DNA from 3 places in the Telluria sp. RB2R28 genome. Region 2 is predicted to be linked to each of the others. Evidence: predicted binding sites of a transcription regulator. Region 2 holds the regulator's gene; each other region holds the start of a gene.

Region 1 (4,790 bases), on a different contig from region 2:
GAGGCGAAAGAGGCAGAACTTGCCGACAGCCTTGCACGCCGGATTGCTGCCAAGTTGTCGGCATAAATAGTGCGAGCGGTGCGCTGGAATTGAGCCCCACAAGGGCTGGCGCTTCGCGAATGATTGGCATATAATGTTGCCCACGGCGGAGTGTAGCGCAGCCCGGTAGCGCACCTGGTTTGGGACCAGGGGGTCCAAGGTTCGAATCCTTGTACTCCGACCAGCAAGATTCATCAGAACAGGCCGTCATCGACGGCCTGTTTTGTTTTCCGGTCTCATCGTTTTGCACCGCCCTTAGCTCAGTCGGATAGAGCAACAGCCTTCTAAGCTGTGGGTCGGGGGTTCGATTCCCTCAGGGCGGGCCAGATTCCTCGCTACTTTCAAACGCTTGCCGCATTCGCTCGCTGCCTACTCTTCGTGCAGCGCGCTAATCAATTCGGCTTGTGCTATTCAAATGTCAATTTTCCGGGTTTCACACGCTCCGGCCGCCGGCGATACACGCGCGGCGTGAGCTGACTATCGGCCCCAACGCCACTTCTTTTCCGGCATCTGCGTTTGGTCCCTGGCACGTCGCCGTGCTGGCTGCCCTTGTCTTGCTTAACTTGTACAGGCTGACTTGGATGCATCGGGTTACGCCGTCGGGGCGGCTGATCTGTGCGCTGCGGGCATTGGGGCGCTCCACAGCAACCGCTTCCAGCAGCGCGACATGACGCACAAGGTGTGCGGCCCGGACTGCGGCGCCGTGTTCGCCGTGGCCGAGCGGCAGCGTCTGGACGCCAGGCAGACCCGCGAACCCAGGGCCAGGCTAAAGACGCGCACCGAGCACCTGGCTGATGTCCAGGCCGTGTTCAACCGGTCCATCCGCGCGCGCGCCGAGGCGCTGCGCTGCATCAGCTATGGCCTGGCACCACACTGGTGTTCGAGATGCGGGCCACTACCGCTTGGACGGCGCTCAGCCGGCGCTGCGCTTCCACGAGGACGACACGCACAAGCAGTGCGTGCCCTGCAATCAGCACAAAGGCGGCAATGCCATCGAGTACCGCATCGCTCTGCGCACGCGCATCGCGACGAGCGGCTCGAGTCCTTGGAGCGCGGGCACCCGCCGGCGAAGTACACGCTTGAGGACGCCTCCATTCTTAGGTCGGCGACGTGCTCTCGGTCAGCCTGAGTGTGCGGATACCTGCGAGCTGGTCGAATTTGCGTCTCGCGCTGGCCGCTGCCGGCTCGATCGCGGTCACGAAGAAGCCCGAGGCAGACAACGTGCTCAAGGGGTGAAGGACAGGTGCAACGGGATGATCTGGCGGACGATGCGCAGGTGGTCTGCATCGTGCTCGATAAGCGGTATTCGGCAAAGCCAGAGGCGCATATCGACGTGATGGCGGGCGAGGGCGCGTCGGCGCAAGCGATCGTTTTGATAGGCCCGGATCATGGGATCGCGGGCCACGCGTGAGATTACGCCTGACAGCGGCGACGCGTGCTCAGGAAACCTATTGCTCCAATGGCTAGGAGGGCAATGCTGTCCGGCTCTGGAACAAAGGTAGGAACTATATGAGTATAAAGAGTGTCGTAATACCCACCAAGTTCATCTAGCTCCGCAGCAAACCGAGGATTGACTATCCCAACTGAGGCAGAGCCAATATGCTGACCAGCAAAGTCCTGGAAGCCTCCAATGAAAAATATCGAGCTCGTATAGTTTGCCACGTAGCTAAAATCGCCGTTAATTCCTCTCGAGAAAGTAACACCCAAGCTCGTGTATTGATCGGCCCCGAAGTCGCTGTATATACCAAAATTCGTTGGCCCTTGTCCGCGGAATGAAGTAGTGGCGTAGGTGAGCTGCGTACTTCCATCACCAGCTTGAGGTGCTAACCACATACGGAACGGACGGCCCACCCCATCAATAGAGAGATCTAGATTGAAATATGCGATCGACTTGTCAGTATCGTGCTGGATGACGTGTCCAGATAACGGTCCGTTCAGGTCGTACTGCACATAGCCCGCGGAAGCATTGACGGAAAAAAGTGCACCGGCGGCAAGTGCGATAATTGATTTGATCATTTTATAATTTATAGATATTGGATCGAAATTAAATTCTTGTAGGTCGATCGGTTTCTTACGCTTGACGACGACTGCGAATGTTCAGAAGGCCGAATGCGCCAACGGCCAGCAGTGCAAGGCTCGTTGGTTCAGGAATGTCACTGACATTGGGGCCAATGTAAAGTGGCACAAAGCGGGTATTGAGATTGTCGTAATAGCCGCCCATCTGATCCAGGCTACGCACGAAGTCAGGATTTATTTTCCCAACCGTTGCATAGCCAGTATGTTGACCATCGAATTGCTCATATCCATTTGAGAACATGATCGAGCTCGAATACTTTGCGACGTAATTGTATCTCCCGTCTGCACCACGCGCGAAGGCTATGTTGAAGTACGTCCGTTGGTCGCCTCCAAAATCGCTGTAAATGCCGAAGTTCGATGGACCGTTTCCAATGAAATGGGTCTGAGCATAGGTAAGCTGAGTGGCGCCTTCCGAGTGCTGCTGCTGAAAATTAAAGCGGAAGCCAGATGGCGTTCCGTTAATTTTTACGTCAAAGTTGAAGTACGCCATCGACTGGTCGGTGTCGTGTTGGACAAACGTGCCTGAGACGGGTCCAGTCAGCTCATATTGCACGTACCCAGCGGATGCGTTCATTGAGAAAAGGGCGCCAGCTGCGATTGCGATGATGGTCTTGATCATTTTTGTAATTGATAGAGTTAGATCGGAGCCAACCGTCTAGCAATTCCCGTGCCAGCGGGAAATACCTATAAGTTTCATGCACTTGCAAGAGCAATAATATGTGACTTTGTTATGTTGTAAAAAATACCGACAGTAGCGAAGCCGGGTCAGGAAACCAATTCCACAGCGCCCCGGGCATGGATCCTTGCTGTGCAGTGAACAAGCTCGAAGGCTGGCTTGGCTCAGCGCCCAAATACCATGCGTTCCAGAAGCAATAGATGAGCAACGTGTTTCTCGCCGCGATACCGTGCTCCTCCATGCAGGCAATGGAGAAGCGCGGGAATCACGGCTGCATCGGTTGCAGAATGCCTGGCTGTCGCGAGGACGCGCTCTTGTATTCCCATAGCGTGCGCTGGGGATATGCCGCCTTCACTTCGGATAACGTTGTTTTGTCGCAGGACACATAGATAACATCTATTTGCGCCGCTTTGTCCGGATCACCAAGTTCGATGCCATTACGGGCTGCGTTATAACCTTCCAGTTTGGCGTAGATATCTTCCCGGTCCGAGTGCGTGTCGACACAGACGACGGCGTTGGTCAAGCCATCAGCTTTTATCCGTTCATACATCTCGAACTTGCTCTGCGTTATATCGCGCAATGCAAATACGAGGAACACTGACATGATTCCAGCGTAGATGATCGAGAGGGCAATGGTTTTACGATAGAGGTAGCGCCATCCGCCATGAAACAGCGGGAGAGCTGACCCGATCGTGACGACCGCAAGCGGCCAAAAATCGAGATAGTAGCGAGGGCCGATGCGAAAACCTGGGTGAAGCGGATAGAAAACGAAGATCAGAATACCGATCGGAAAAATCAGGTCAGCACCCACAAACCGTTTGTTCCTGATAATTTTCCAGAGCGCTGCCAACCAAATCACATGTATCAAGGGACTCGTAAAGAGCGCCAATTCTGCGTGGTGTACTGCGGTGTGTCGCAAGCCGATCAGAATGGACGGCAAGTCGAAGTACAGGTGGTCTACTGTGCGTCCTGCATACCAGTACACAGGCATCGTCGGGTGACCGGTAATCGCATATTGGTAGGCCAGCAATCCAATCAGGAACGGCGCACCGCCAAGGGTGATCAACATGGCTTTGGATACCAGCCGTCCACCGCGAACTTGCTCCACCGCGACAGCGACAATGACTGCCAGCGCTGCAACATTACGTGTCAGGCCGAGCATTCCGATGCAGATGCCAAGTGCTATTAACAGAGCAGCGCGCGGCGCTTGCGTGACCTTATGTGAAACCAGCATCGTCACGGCAGCAAGGGCAGCTGCGGATGTATGAGAAAAGAGCGATCCACCATGTAACAGAACAAATGGCGAGATAACAAAAAACAAAACGGACAGCCAGGCTGCTTCGCGATTTGCGCGCGCTTTTACCAGTTCGTACACAGCATAGGCGGCAATGAGTGTGCAGGCGCCGTTGGCCAGGCGGCCGGTTGGAAACGATCCTCCAAACAGGGCCAATATCAGAGGCCAGCCAGGGGGATATTGCGCAACCCACTTGCCGTCCTTCACCCAGATGTAATACGTGGATTGTGCGTCACCGAGTGGTGGTGGCGAATTCCAGAGCCGAAGTGCTCTGAACGTGTCGGCCTCAAACAGATAGGCATACTCATCTGCACACCAGGCATGGTTGGTAAACGAATAAAACCCGACAACAGCGCAACATGCCATCGTCAGTATCAGCAGCACGCTCAATGAATATGGCTTTTGCTCAGGAAAACGCGGCGTGCCTGAAAATAGTAACGCGAACCCCATGCACAACGCTGAAAGCGTGATGATGGCGAAGCTGTCCATGCGCGGTTTATAGTGGCTGCCTAAAAAGACGGCGTCTCCATGCAGCAAATTAAAATAGATAAATCCTAAAGTGATAAACGCGATGATCATCGCGATCGTATTGCGGTAAGACGCGGGGCGTTCAGTGCGCACAGCTAGCCAAGTCGGCATTGATCAACCTTGCCGCGCGAGATCGCGCATCAGAAACACGGGCACCGCCCGTCCGGCCAGATCATT
Region 2 (4,790 bases):
CATTGCGGCGCATTGTCCTTGTCGATCACGAGCGCGCGCACGCCTTCGAGCACTTCGCCATGCTCGAAGTTGCGGCGCACCAGCGAGCGCTCCAGGCGCAGACAGTCGGCGACATCGAGCGACGCGCCGCGCAGCAGCAGCTCGCGCGTCACGCACATCATCAACGGTGAGCGCTGACGCATCGCGCGCAACGCCTTCTGCGCGAACGGCGTGTCGTCACCCTCGAGCGACGCCATGATCGCCGCCACCGAGTCCGCGCCAAAGTGCGCATCGATGCGCGCACGGTTGGCCTGCAATTCACTCTCGCCGGCATGCTGGATGGCGAACGCGCGGATCGCCGCCGGCAGATTCGCGCCCGGCGTCGCCTCGATCAGCGCGTGCAACGCCGCCAGGTCTGCGCCCGGCACGAACACGTCGGCCAGGCCCACGTACAGTGCGTCGGCCGCGCCGATCGTCAAACCGGTCAAGCCCAGAAACATCCCCAGTTGCCCCGGCGCGTGCGACAGGAAATGGCTGCCGCCGACATCGGGGAACAGGCCGATATTCACCTCTGGCATTGCCATCCTGGTGCGCTCGGTGACGATGCGCAGGCCGCAATCGGGCCCACCCTGCGCGATGCCCATGCCGCCGCCCATGACCACGCCGTCCATCAGCGCGATATACGGTTTCGGATAAAAATGGATCAGGTGGTTGAGCGCGTATTCTTCGGTGAAGAAATCTTCGAGCAGTGCGCTGCCGCCTTGCGGCGAGGCGTTGCCGACGTCGTGGAAGAAGCGGATATCGCCGCCGGCGCACAGCGCTTTTTCACTGCTGCTGGTGATCACGACGGCATCGACCGCGGCGTCGAGCTGCCAGTCGAGCAGGATCGTGGTCAGTGCGCGCACCATGTCCAGCGACAGCGAATTGAGCGCCTTGGGCCGGTCGAGGGTAATGATGCCGGTACGGTTGGCGATGCGGGTCAGGACGTGTTCGGGCATGGCGTGATCCATCGAAAGGAAACACGTATTTTACCGGCAGCGGGATGCAAAAAGGGCGTCCCGAAAAGACGCCCCTGGCGGTGGTGACCTGCGCTCGATCAGGCGGCAGCGACGTCTGCTTCGTTGACGTCCAGGCGTTTGATCGCTGTGCGGTTATGGTCTTTGAGCATCTGCTTGTGCTTCAGGATTTGTCGATCCAGTTTATCCATCAACATGTCGATCGCGGCGTACAGGTCTTGCGCGACGCTCGCCACGTGCAGGGTCTTGCCCGACACCTGGACATTGATTTCAGCTTTTTGCCTTTTTTCTTTTTCAGTGAGGTTATCGACGGCCAGGAAGACGTGGGTATCTATGACTTGATCGAAATGGCGAATAATGCGTTCCAGCTTATTCTGAACGTATTCACGGATGGCAGGGGTGACTTCGAGATGGTGACCACTGATGGTGAGGTTCATACACACTCCTTTGAAGATGTCACGTCGCTTGCACCACACAGGAGCTGAAGGCACAGACTGTATGAGCGGCGTTGTTACAAGGCTTTGCGGAGACTGACGGGGGGGATCTTGAGCGCTTCACGGTATTTTGCGACCGTCCTGCGCGCAATGACCATGCCTTGTTCCCCGAGCATTTCCGCGATCTTGCTGTCGGATAATGGATTCTTAGGGTCTTCTGCTCCTGTCAATTGTGCGATGAGCGCACGGATTGCCGTTGAGGATGCTTCGCCGCCCGCTTCAGTGGCAACGTGGCTACCGAAGAAATACTTCAACTCGAACATGCCGTGCGGGGTCAGCATGTATTTCTGGGTTGTGACACGAGAGATCGTGCTCTCGTGCAGACCTAGTGTATCAGCTATCTCGCGCAAAACAAGGGGCCGCATGGCAACCGCGCCATGGCTGAAAAAGTTGCGCTGGCGCTCGACAATCGCCTCGGCCACACGCAGGATCGTGTCGAAACGCTGGCGCATGTTCTTGATGAGCCACTTCGCCTCTTGCATCTGCGCGCCCATCTGGCTCTCGCTGCGGCCCTGCTTGAGCATCGTGGCGTACAGGCTGTTCACGCGCAGGCGCGGCATGACGTCCGGGTTCAGCGTGACCGCCCAGCCGTTCTTGGCGCGCCGCACGATCACGTCCGGCACCACGTAATCCGACACGTTCGACGCGAACGCGGCGCCCGGGTGCGGATTGCACTGGCGGACCACGGCCTGCACTTCGCGCAGGTCTTCGTCGTCGCAATCGAGCGCTTTTTTCAGTTTGCTGTATTCGCGCTGCGCGAACCACGTCAGGTAGCCTTCGACGATCTTCAGGGCCATGCGGCGCGTGACCATCGGCACGCCCGGCATGCGCCGGATCTGCAGCGCCAGGCATTCGGCCGCACTGCGCGCGCCCACGCCCACCGGGTCCATGCTCTGCACCATCGCCAGCGCGCAGCGCAGTTCGTCGAGGTCGACGTCGAGTTCTTCGGGCAGCCGCGCGTGGATGTCGTCGAGCGGTTCTTCCAGGTAGCCGTTGTCGTCGAGCGCGTCGATCACCAGTTCGGCCAGCGCGCGGTCGCGGGTCGACAGCAGCGTTTCGCGCACCTGTTCCATCAGGTGTTCGCGCAGCGTGATGGCGCACGCCTCCAGCTGCGGGCGGCCGTCTTCATCGTCGCTGCTGGCGCTGCCGGACGACGTTCCGCTGCCTTCGCTCCACTCGTTGTCGGGCCGGTCGCCATCGACCCCGCCACCTTCAGCGCCCTCGCCCTCGGCCGGCGCGCTGCCTTCGCCCTCGGCCTGCTGGCCCGGCGCCGGCGGCGCCTCGCCAGGTGCCGGCGCATTGTTGATGGCCCCATCGGCCAGCAAGCGCACCGAATGATCGAGCGGATCGTCGAGCCTTTCGAGCAGCGGGTTATCGCCCAATATCTGCTCGATCTCCTGATGCAGTTCGAGCGTGGACAGCTGCAGCAACCGGATCGATTGCTGCAGCTGTGGCGTGAGCGCCAGGTGCTGCGAAGTGCGGAGCTGAAGGGACTGTTTCATCAATTGAGTATGGCTTACATGCGGAAATGTTCACCGAGGTACACGCGCCGTACCGACTCGTCGGCGATGATATCGTCGGGGCGGCCGGATGCAAGCACCGCGCCCTGATTGATGATGTAGGCGCGGTCGCAGATGCCAAGCGTCTCGCGGACATTGTGGTCGGTGATCAGGACGCCGATCTTGCGCTCCTTGAGGAAGCGCACGATGCGCTGGATCTCGATCACGGCGATCGGATCGACGCCGGCAAACGGTTCATCGAGCAGCACGAAGCGCGGGTTGGTGGCCAGTGCGCGCGCGATCTCCACGCGGCGCCGCTCACCGCCCGACAGCGACAGCGCCGGGTTCTCGCGCAGCTTCTCGATCTGCAGGTCGGCCAGCAAGGTGTCGAGGCGGTCGCTGATCTCGGTTTTGGTGAGCGACTTGCCGTTGACCTTCTGCAGTTCGAGCACGGCGCGGATGTTTTCTTCCACCGTCAGCTTGCGAAACACCGACGCTTCCTGCGGCAGGTACGACAGGCCGAGCACCGCGCGGCGATGGATCGGCAGGCTGGTGATGTCGGTGCCGTTGATGCTGATCGAGCCGGCGTCCGACGGCACCAGGCCGACGATCATGTAGAACGAGGTGGTCTTGCCGGCGCCGTTCGGGCCCAGCAAACCCACCACTTCGCCGCATTCGACATCGAGCGACACGTCGCGCACGACCAGGCGCTTGCCATAGCTTTTCTGCAGGCCCTTGACGACCAGCGTGCTGCGATCGTTCAGTTCCGTCATTGCGTGCCTCCGGCCGGCGCACGCTTGGGCGCCAGGATCAGCGTGCCGCGCCCGCCGCCAACCTTGCTCTCGCCGCTGACATCATTGCGCACGGCGACGACTTCCTTGCGGTTGTCGTACGAGATGAACGGGCCGGTCATCTGGTTGGTCATCCGGTCGTTTTCGAGTTCCTTGACGACGGCGTTCGAGTACAGGCGCACCAGCTCCGAGCGTTCGTCGTATTCGATGCGTTCGGCCTGGCCTTCGACCCACAGGTTCGGGCCGCCGTCGCGCTTCTGACGGAACGTGGCGGGCTTGCCGTTGGCGGCGGTGAGCGTCACGCTCATATAGCCTTCGGGTGTCTCCCTGACGACGGCGCGTTCGGCCTTGACCAGCAGCGTGCCGCGGGTCAGGATCACGTTGCCGGTGAAGGTGCGTACGCCTGCGACGCCATCAAGGTCGCCGTTATCGTATTCGAGCGCCGCCTGCTTGAGCGAGTCGGCCTTTTCGGCCATGGCGGTCAAGGAAAGGAGTGAAAAGAAAGCGGCAGCAAAAAGTTTTTTCATTATGGTGCTGGTCCTGGGTTAGCACGCGCGCATGGCTGATGGCCTTCAGCGCTGGCGTGGCGGATAGACGATACGGCCGCGGCCGGACAATTGCATCTGCATGGTCGCGTTGTTGGCCATCATGCCGGTGGCCTTGAGGCTGGACGCGCCAAGCTCCATGTCGATCGGCTGGTCGGTCTTGACGATTTCTTCGTCGGGCAACACGGTCATGGCCTGCGTGCGCACGCGCAGCGCTTCGCTGGCGGGCGTCTTCGGGCGCTGCAGATCGACGTCGCCAAACAGTTCGACGCGGTGTTCTTCGTGGAAGATGCGCGCGTTCCTGGCCACCACCGTCATCGGCGGACGACCCGGTTCGATGCCGCGCATGAGCGGCTGGTCGACGTTCGACACGTCCCCTTGCGGGATGTGGGCCAGGCGCTTGCCCGACACCACGTAGCTCGGCTGGCCGTTGGGCGTCATCCGCACAAACGAAAAGTTCTCGACG
Region 3 (4,790 bases), on a different contig from region 2:
AGCGGGCTTCCGGATACTCAAGCTCGCGCAGCCGACGGCGCCGGGCGCCCGCCTGGCGCTGGACTTCACCGTCGACGTGCGCCGGCCCGGTTTTTCCAACGCAGGCAGGGGCGACACGCTCAACCTGAACGGCACGTTCTTCAACAACCGCGAGTTCTTCCCGCTGGTCGGCTACCAGAGCGAGTTCGAACTACTGGACCGCAACGAGCGCCGCAAGCGCGGCTTGGGTGAACCGGAGCGCATGGCCAAGCTCGAAAACCAGGCGGCCCGCGCCAACACGATGTTCGGGGACGACGCCGACTGGATCAGCTTCGACACCACCGTCTCCACCAGTGGCGACCAGATCGCGCTGGCGCCGGGCTACCTGCAAAAGGCGTGGAAGGAAAACGGCCGCAATTACTATCGCTACAAGATGGACCAGAAGATGATGCCGTTCTTCGCCTATTTATCAGCCAACTGGCAGGTGAAGAAGGGCGACTGGCACGGCATCCCGATCGAGATCTATCACGATCCGAAGCACGCCTACAACGTGGACCGGATGATCGCGGGCACGCAAAAGTCGCTCGATTACTTTACGACCCAGTTCACGCCCTACCAGCACAAGCAGGTGCGCATCCTGGAATTTCCGAACTACCAGCGCTTCGCGCAATCGTTCGCCAACACGATCCCGTTCTCGGAATCGATCGGCTTCATCGCCGACCTGCGCGACAAGGATGACATCGACTACGTCTTCTACGTGACCGCGCACGAGATGGCGCACCAGTGGTGGGGCCACCAGGTCACGGCGGCGAATGTGCAGGGCGCGAGCATGCTGATCGAGTCACTGGCGCAGTATTCGGCGCTGATGGTAATGGAGAAGGAATACGGTCCGCACCAGATGCGCCGTTTCCTGCGCTATGAACTGGACCGCTACCTCAGTTCGCGCGGCGCTGAAAAGATCGAGGAACTGCCGCTGGTGCGCGTGGAAAACCAGGACTACATCCACTACCGCAAGGGTAGCCTGGTCTTCTACCGCCTGCGCGACGAGATCGGCGAAGCTGCGCTCAACCGCGCCCTCAAGCGCTTCCTGCAGGACAAGGGCTATCAGGAGGCGCCGTTTGCGACCTCCGCCGAACTGGTGGACTACATCCGTGCCGAAGCCCCGGTCGGCAAGCACGCGCTGATCGCCGACCTGTTCGAACGCATCGTCTTCTACGATAACCGCGTGACCGAGGCGAAGGCCGTCAAGCGCCCGGACGGGCAGTGGGACCTGACGATGAAACTGCATCTGGCGAAGATGCAGGCCGACGGCAAGGGACAGGAAACCCCGCGCACCTATGACGAGGCAGTGGAGATCGGCGTGTTCGCACGGGCGAAGGATGCCAAGGAATCGGACGAGCGAGTGCTGTTATTGGAAAAGCGTGTACTGCGGGGCGAGAATCCGACCGTGACGGTGACCGTCAAGGAGCAGCCGTTCGACGTGGGGATTGACCCGTATAACAAGCTGATCGACCGCGTGGCGCGTGACAACCGCAAGGAGGTCAGTATCGATTGAAGTCCGGGTAGTAGCGTGGGCGGGTTCTCCGCCCACGCGTTCAACCAGACGCTGGTAACTGCTTAATGCTTGTCGAGCGTTGGCGGCACGACGATCGTGGGGTCTTCTGGCGCAGCCGGGAATGGAGCGGTGGCCGATGGCGCAGCACCAGGCATCGGAATTGCCGAGCTGCCCGAGGTCGGAAACGCGGCAGATGCCGATGCCGCTGTCGCCGAGGTTGCCGATGAGGTTGCCGACGGCGTCGTGGTGCTGCCTGCACCCAGTTTGGCTTCCAGCTCGCTCACGCGCAGCTCAAGCGCCTCGAGCTTGCTGCGGGTCTTGGCCAGCACCTGGGCCTGGATATCGAATTCCTCGCGCGTGACCAGATCGAGCTTGGAAAAGCCCGACGTCATGGCCGCCTTCACATTGCGTTCAATGTCCTTGGCCGGGCCGCTCTCGAGCGCCTGGTTGATCTTGCCCTGCAAGTCGCTGAAGAAGTTGCTGTTACTCATATCCATTTCCCTTTCTGCCGAGGCCTCACGCTCCATGATGGTGCAATGTGACCTGATGTAGTGCGCCGAACGGCCGTCTGGGTGCCGTATGCGGTCCGTTGTGTTGTAGCAAAACCGATGTGGGGCGTGTTTACCAAAAAAACAAGGACCTTTTTCCTGTTTATGGCTGGCTATGAGCTGGGTTATGAGCTGGCACGCATCCTGCTAAATAAAGCGTAGACAAAGAACATCAGAAGGATCCACAAGCAGTCATTTTTTATGTTGTTCATCAAGGGGGTTTGTCATGAAGTGCAAAGCAAAATTCAGCGCAATTGTCCTGGCAGTGTTGGCTCTCACCAGCGCGCCGGGCATGGCACAGGAACAACCCGCCGAACACCAGGTGAGCTACAACGCGAGCATCACCAGCGACTACCGTTACCGCGGCCTGTCGCAAACAGCCCTCGACCCGGCCCTTCAGGGCGGCGTCGACTACGTACACGGCCCATCCGGCTTCTACGTGGGCACCTGGCTTTCCACCATTAAATGGACGAAAGACCTGGGCGGCGACGGCAATATCGAATGGGACGTCTATGGCGGCAAGCGCGGTCAGTTGAGCGACGCGATCAGCTATGACATCGGCGGCCTGTATTACTACTACCCGGACAATGGCCTGAACCCGAGCGCGAACACGTTCGAGCTGTACGGCAAACTCGGCTACGGCCCGGCCTACATCAAGTACTCGCACTCGACGACCAATCTGTTCGGCACTGCAGACAGCAAGCGCAGCGGCTACCTGGACGTGGGCGCCGACATCGACGTCAGCAACGGCTTCATCCTCAACCTGCACGTCGGGCGCCAGAAACTGAAGAACAACAGCGCATTTTCGTACACCGACTACAAGGTTGGCGTCACCAAGGACTTCGGCGTCGCCACCGTGGCGCTGGCGTGGCACAAGGCGAATACCGACGCCTACCTGAGCCCGGAAGGCAAGAACCTCGGCAAGTCCGCCGCCGTGCTGTCCGTCTCAAAAACTTTTTGATTGCAAAAGAGGCAATACCATGAAAATGATCACCGCCATCATCAAGCCCTTCAAGCTCGACGAGGTGCGAGAGGCACTGTCGGAAATCAACGTGCAAGGCATGACCGTGACCGAAGTGAAGGGTTTCGGTCGCCAGAAAGGCCACACCGAGCTGTACCGTGGCGCCGAGTACGTCGTCGACTTCCTGCCCAAGATCAAGATCGAAGCCGCCGTCGACGATGCCATCGTCGACCAGGTCATCGATGCGATCCAGGGCGCTGCGCGCACCGGCAAGATCGGTGACGGCAAGATCTTCGTGGCCGACCTGAACCAGGTCATCCGTATCCGTACCGGCGAGACCGGCAACGACGCACTGTAAGAGGGAATGTTTTCATGAAGCGTATAACTACAACGATACTGACCGCCTTGCTGGGCCTGGGCGTCGCCCTGCCGGCCATGGCGGCGCCGTCCATCAACAAGGGGGATACGGCCTGGATGTTCGTCGCCACGCTGCTGGTGATCCTGATGACCATTCCCGGCCTGGCGCTGTTCTACGGCGGCCTCGTGCGCGCCAAGAACATGCTGTCGGTGCTGATGCAGGTGATGATGGTATTTGCCCTCGTCATCGTGCTGTGGTGCCTGTACGGCTACTCGCTGGCCTTCACGCAGGGCAATGCGTTCATCGGCGGCTTCGACCGCGCCTTCCTGCAAGGCATCTGGGATCCGGTCGCCGGCAAGTTTGCGATGGCCGCGACCTTCAGCAAAGAGACGATGATCCCCGAATTCATCTTCGTCGCTTTCCAGGGCACCTTCGCAGCGATTACCTGCGCGCTGATCGTCGGCGCCTTCGCCGAACGCGCCAAGTTCGCGGCCGTGCTGGTGTTCGTCGTGCTGTGGTTCACCTTCGGCTACCTGCCGGTCGCGCACATGGTCTGGTTCTGGGCCGGTCCTGACGCCATCACCGATGCTGCCTCGCTGCAAACCGTGACCGCAGCTGCCGGCTACCTGTGGCAGCAGGGCGCGCTCGACTTCGCGGGCGGCACCGTGGTCCACATCAACTCGGCCGTGGCCGGCCTGGTGGGCGCCTATGTGATCGGCAAGCGGATCGGCTACGGCCGTGAATCGATGGCGCCACACTCGCTGCCGATGACGATGGTCGGCGCATCGCTGCTGTGGGTCGGCTGGTTCGGCTTCAATGCCGGCTCGGCGCTCGAAGCAGGCGACGTGGCGGCACTGGCGTTCCTGAACACGCTGCTGGCCACCGCCGGTGCGACCCTCACCTGGGTGCTGGGCGAGTGGATCTTCAAGCACAAGCCATCGATGCTGGGCGCTGCATCGGGCGCCGTGTCGGGCCTGGTGGCAATCACCCCGGGTGCCGGCTTCGTCGGTCCGATGGGCGCGCTGGTCATCGGCCTGCTGGCCGGTATCGTCTGCCTGTGGGGCGTGACGGGCTTGAAACGCCTGCTGCGCGCCGACGATTCGCTCGACGTGTTCGGCGTGCACGGCGTGGGCGGTATCCTGGGCGCGATGCTGACCGGCGTGTTTGCGTCACCGGCACTGGGCGGGCAGGGCGTGTGGGATTACACGACCAATGCGATGAACACGAGCTACTCGATCGTCGGCCAGCTGTGGATCCAGGCCCATGCGATCGGCGTGACTGTCATCTGGTCGGCCGTCGTCGCCTTCATCGCCTTCAAGCTGGTCGACATCGTGATCGGTCTGCGTGTACCTGAAGAAGAGGAACGCGAAGGCCTGGACATCACGAGCC

Evidence for each region. Region 2 encodes sigma-54, which starts transcription at its own class of promoters, with help from an activator protein. Its sites were predicted from a motif close to TGGCANGNAANCTGCTTT; they were not measured.
Region 1: AC56LV_RS02975 (PEP-CTERM sorting domain-containing protein) is a predicted target of sigma-54. The motif match lies at 2,771-2,788, and genes of this name have one in related genera.
Region 3: AC56LV_RS24200 (TorF family putative porin) is a predicted target of sigma-54. The motif match lies at 2,216-2,233, and genes of this name have one in related genera.

What each region holds. Positions count from the first base shown of each region.
Region 1 is NZ_JCASIK010000001.1:656,890-661,679, forward strand. It holds gene glmM (phosphoglucosamine mutase) at 1-66, shown strand, start outside; tRNA gene AC56LV_RS02945 (tRNA-Pro) at 147-223, shown strand; tRNA gene AC56LV_RS02950 (tRNA-Arg) at 289-365, shown strand; partial or broken gene AC56LV_RS02955 (recombination protein NinG) at 897-1,055, shown strand; gene AC56LV_RS02960 (hypothetical protein) at 1,137-1,268, opposite strand; gene AC56LV_RS02965 (hypothetical protein) at 1,283-1,450, shown strand; gene AC56LV_RS02970 (PEP-CTERM sorting domain-containing protein) at 1,453-2,055, opposite strand; gene AC56LV_RS02975 (PEP-CTERM sorting domain-containing protein) at 2,111-2,734, opposite strand; gene AC56LV_RS02980 (glycosyltransferase family 39 protein) at 3,057-4,664, opposite strand.
Region 2 is NZ_JCASIK010000003.1:20,642-25,431, forward strand. It holds gene AC56LV_RS12360 (enoyl-CoA hydratase/isomerase family protein) at 1-977, opposite strand, end outside; gene hpf (ribosome hibernation-promoting factor, HPF/YfiA family) at 1,076-1,432, opposite strand; gene AC56LV_RS12370 (RNA polymerase factor sigma-54) at 1,507-2,991, opposite strand; gene lptB (LPS export ABC transporter ATP-binding protein) at 3,006-3,761, opposite strand; gene lptA (lipopolysaccharide transport periplasmic protein LptA) at 3,758-4,306, opposite strand; gene lptC (LPS export ABC transporter periplasmic protein LptC) at 4,352-4,790, opposite strand, start outside.
Region 3 is NZ_JCASIK010000011.1:12,682-17,471, reverse strand. It holds gene AC56LV_RS24210 (M1 family aminopeptidase) at 1-1,534, shown strand, start outside; partial or broken gene AC56LV_RS24205 (accessory factor UbiK family protein) at 1,792-2,025, opposite strand; gene AC56LV_RS24200 (TorF family putative porin) at 2,309-3,043, shown strand; gene glnK (P-II family nitrogen regulator) at 3,063-3,401, shown strand; gene AC56LV_RS24190 (ammonium transporter) at 3,416-4,790, shown strand, end outside.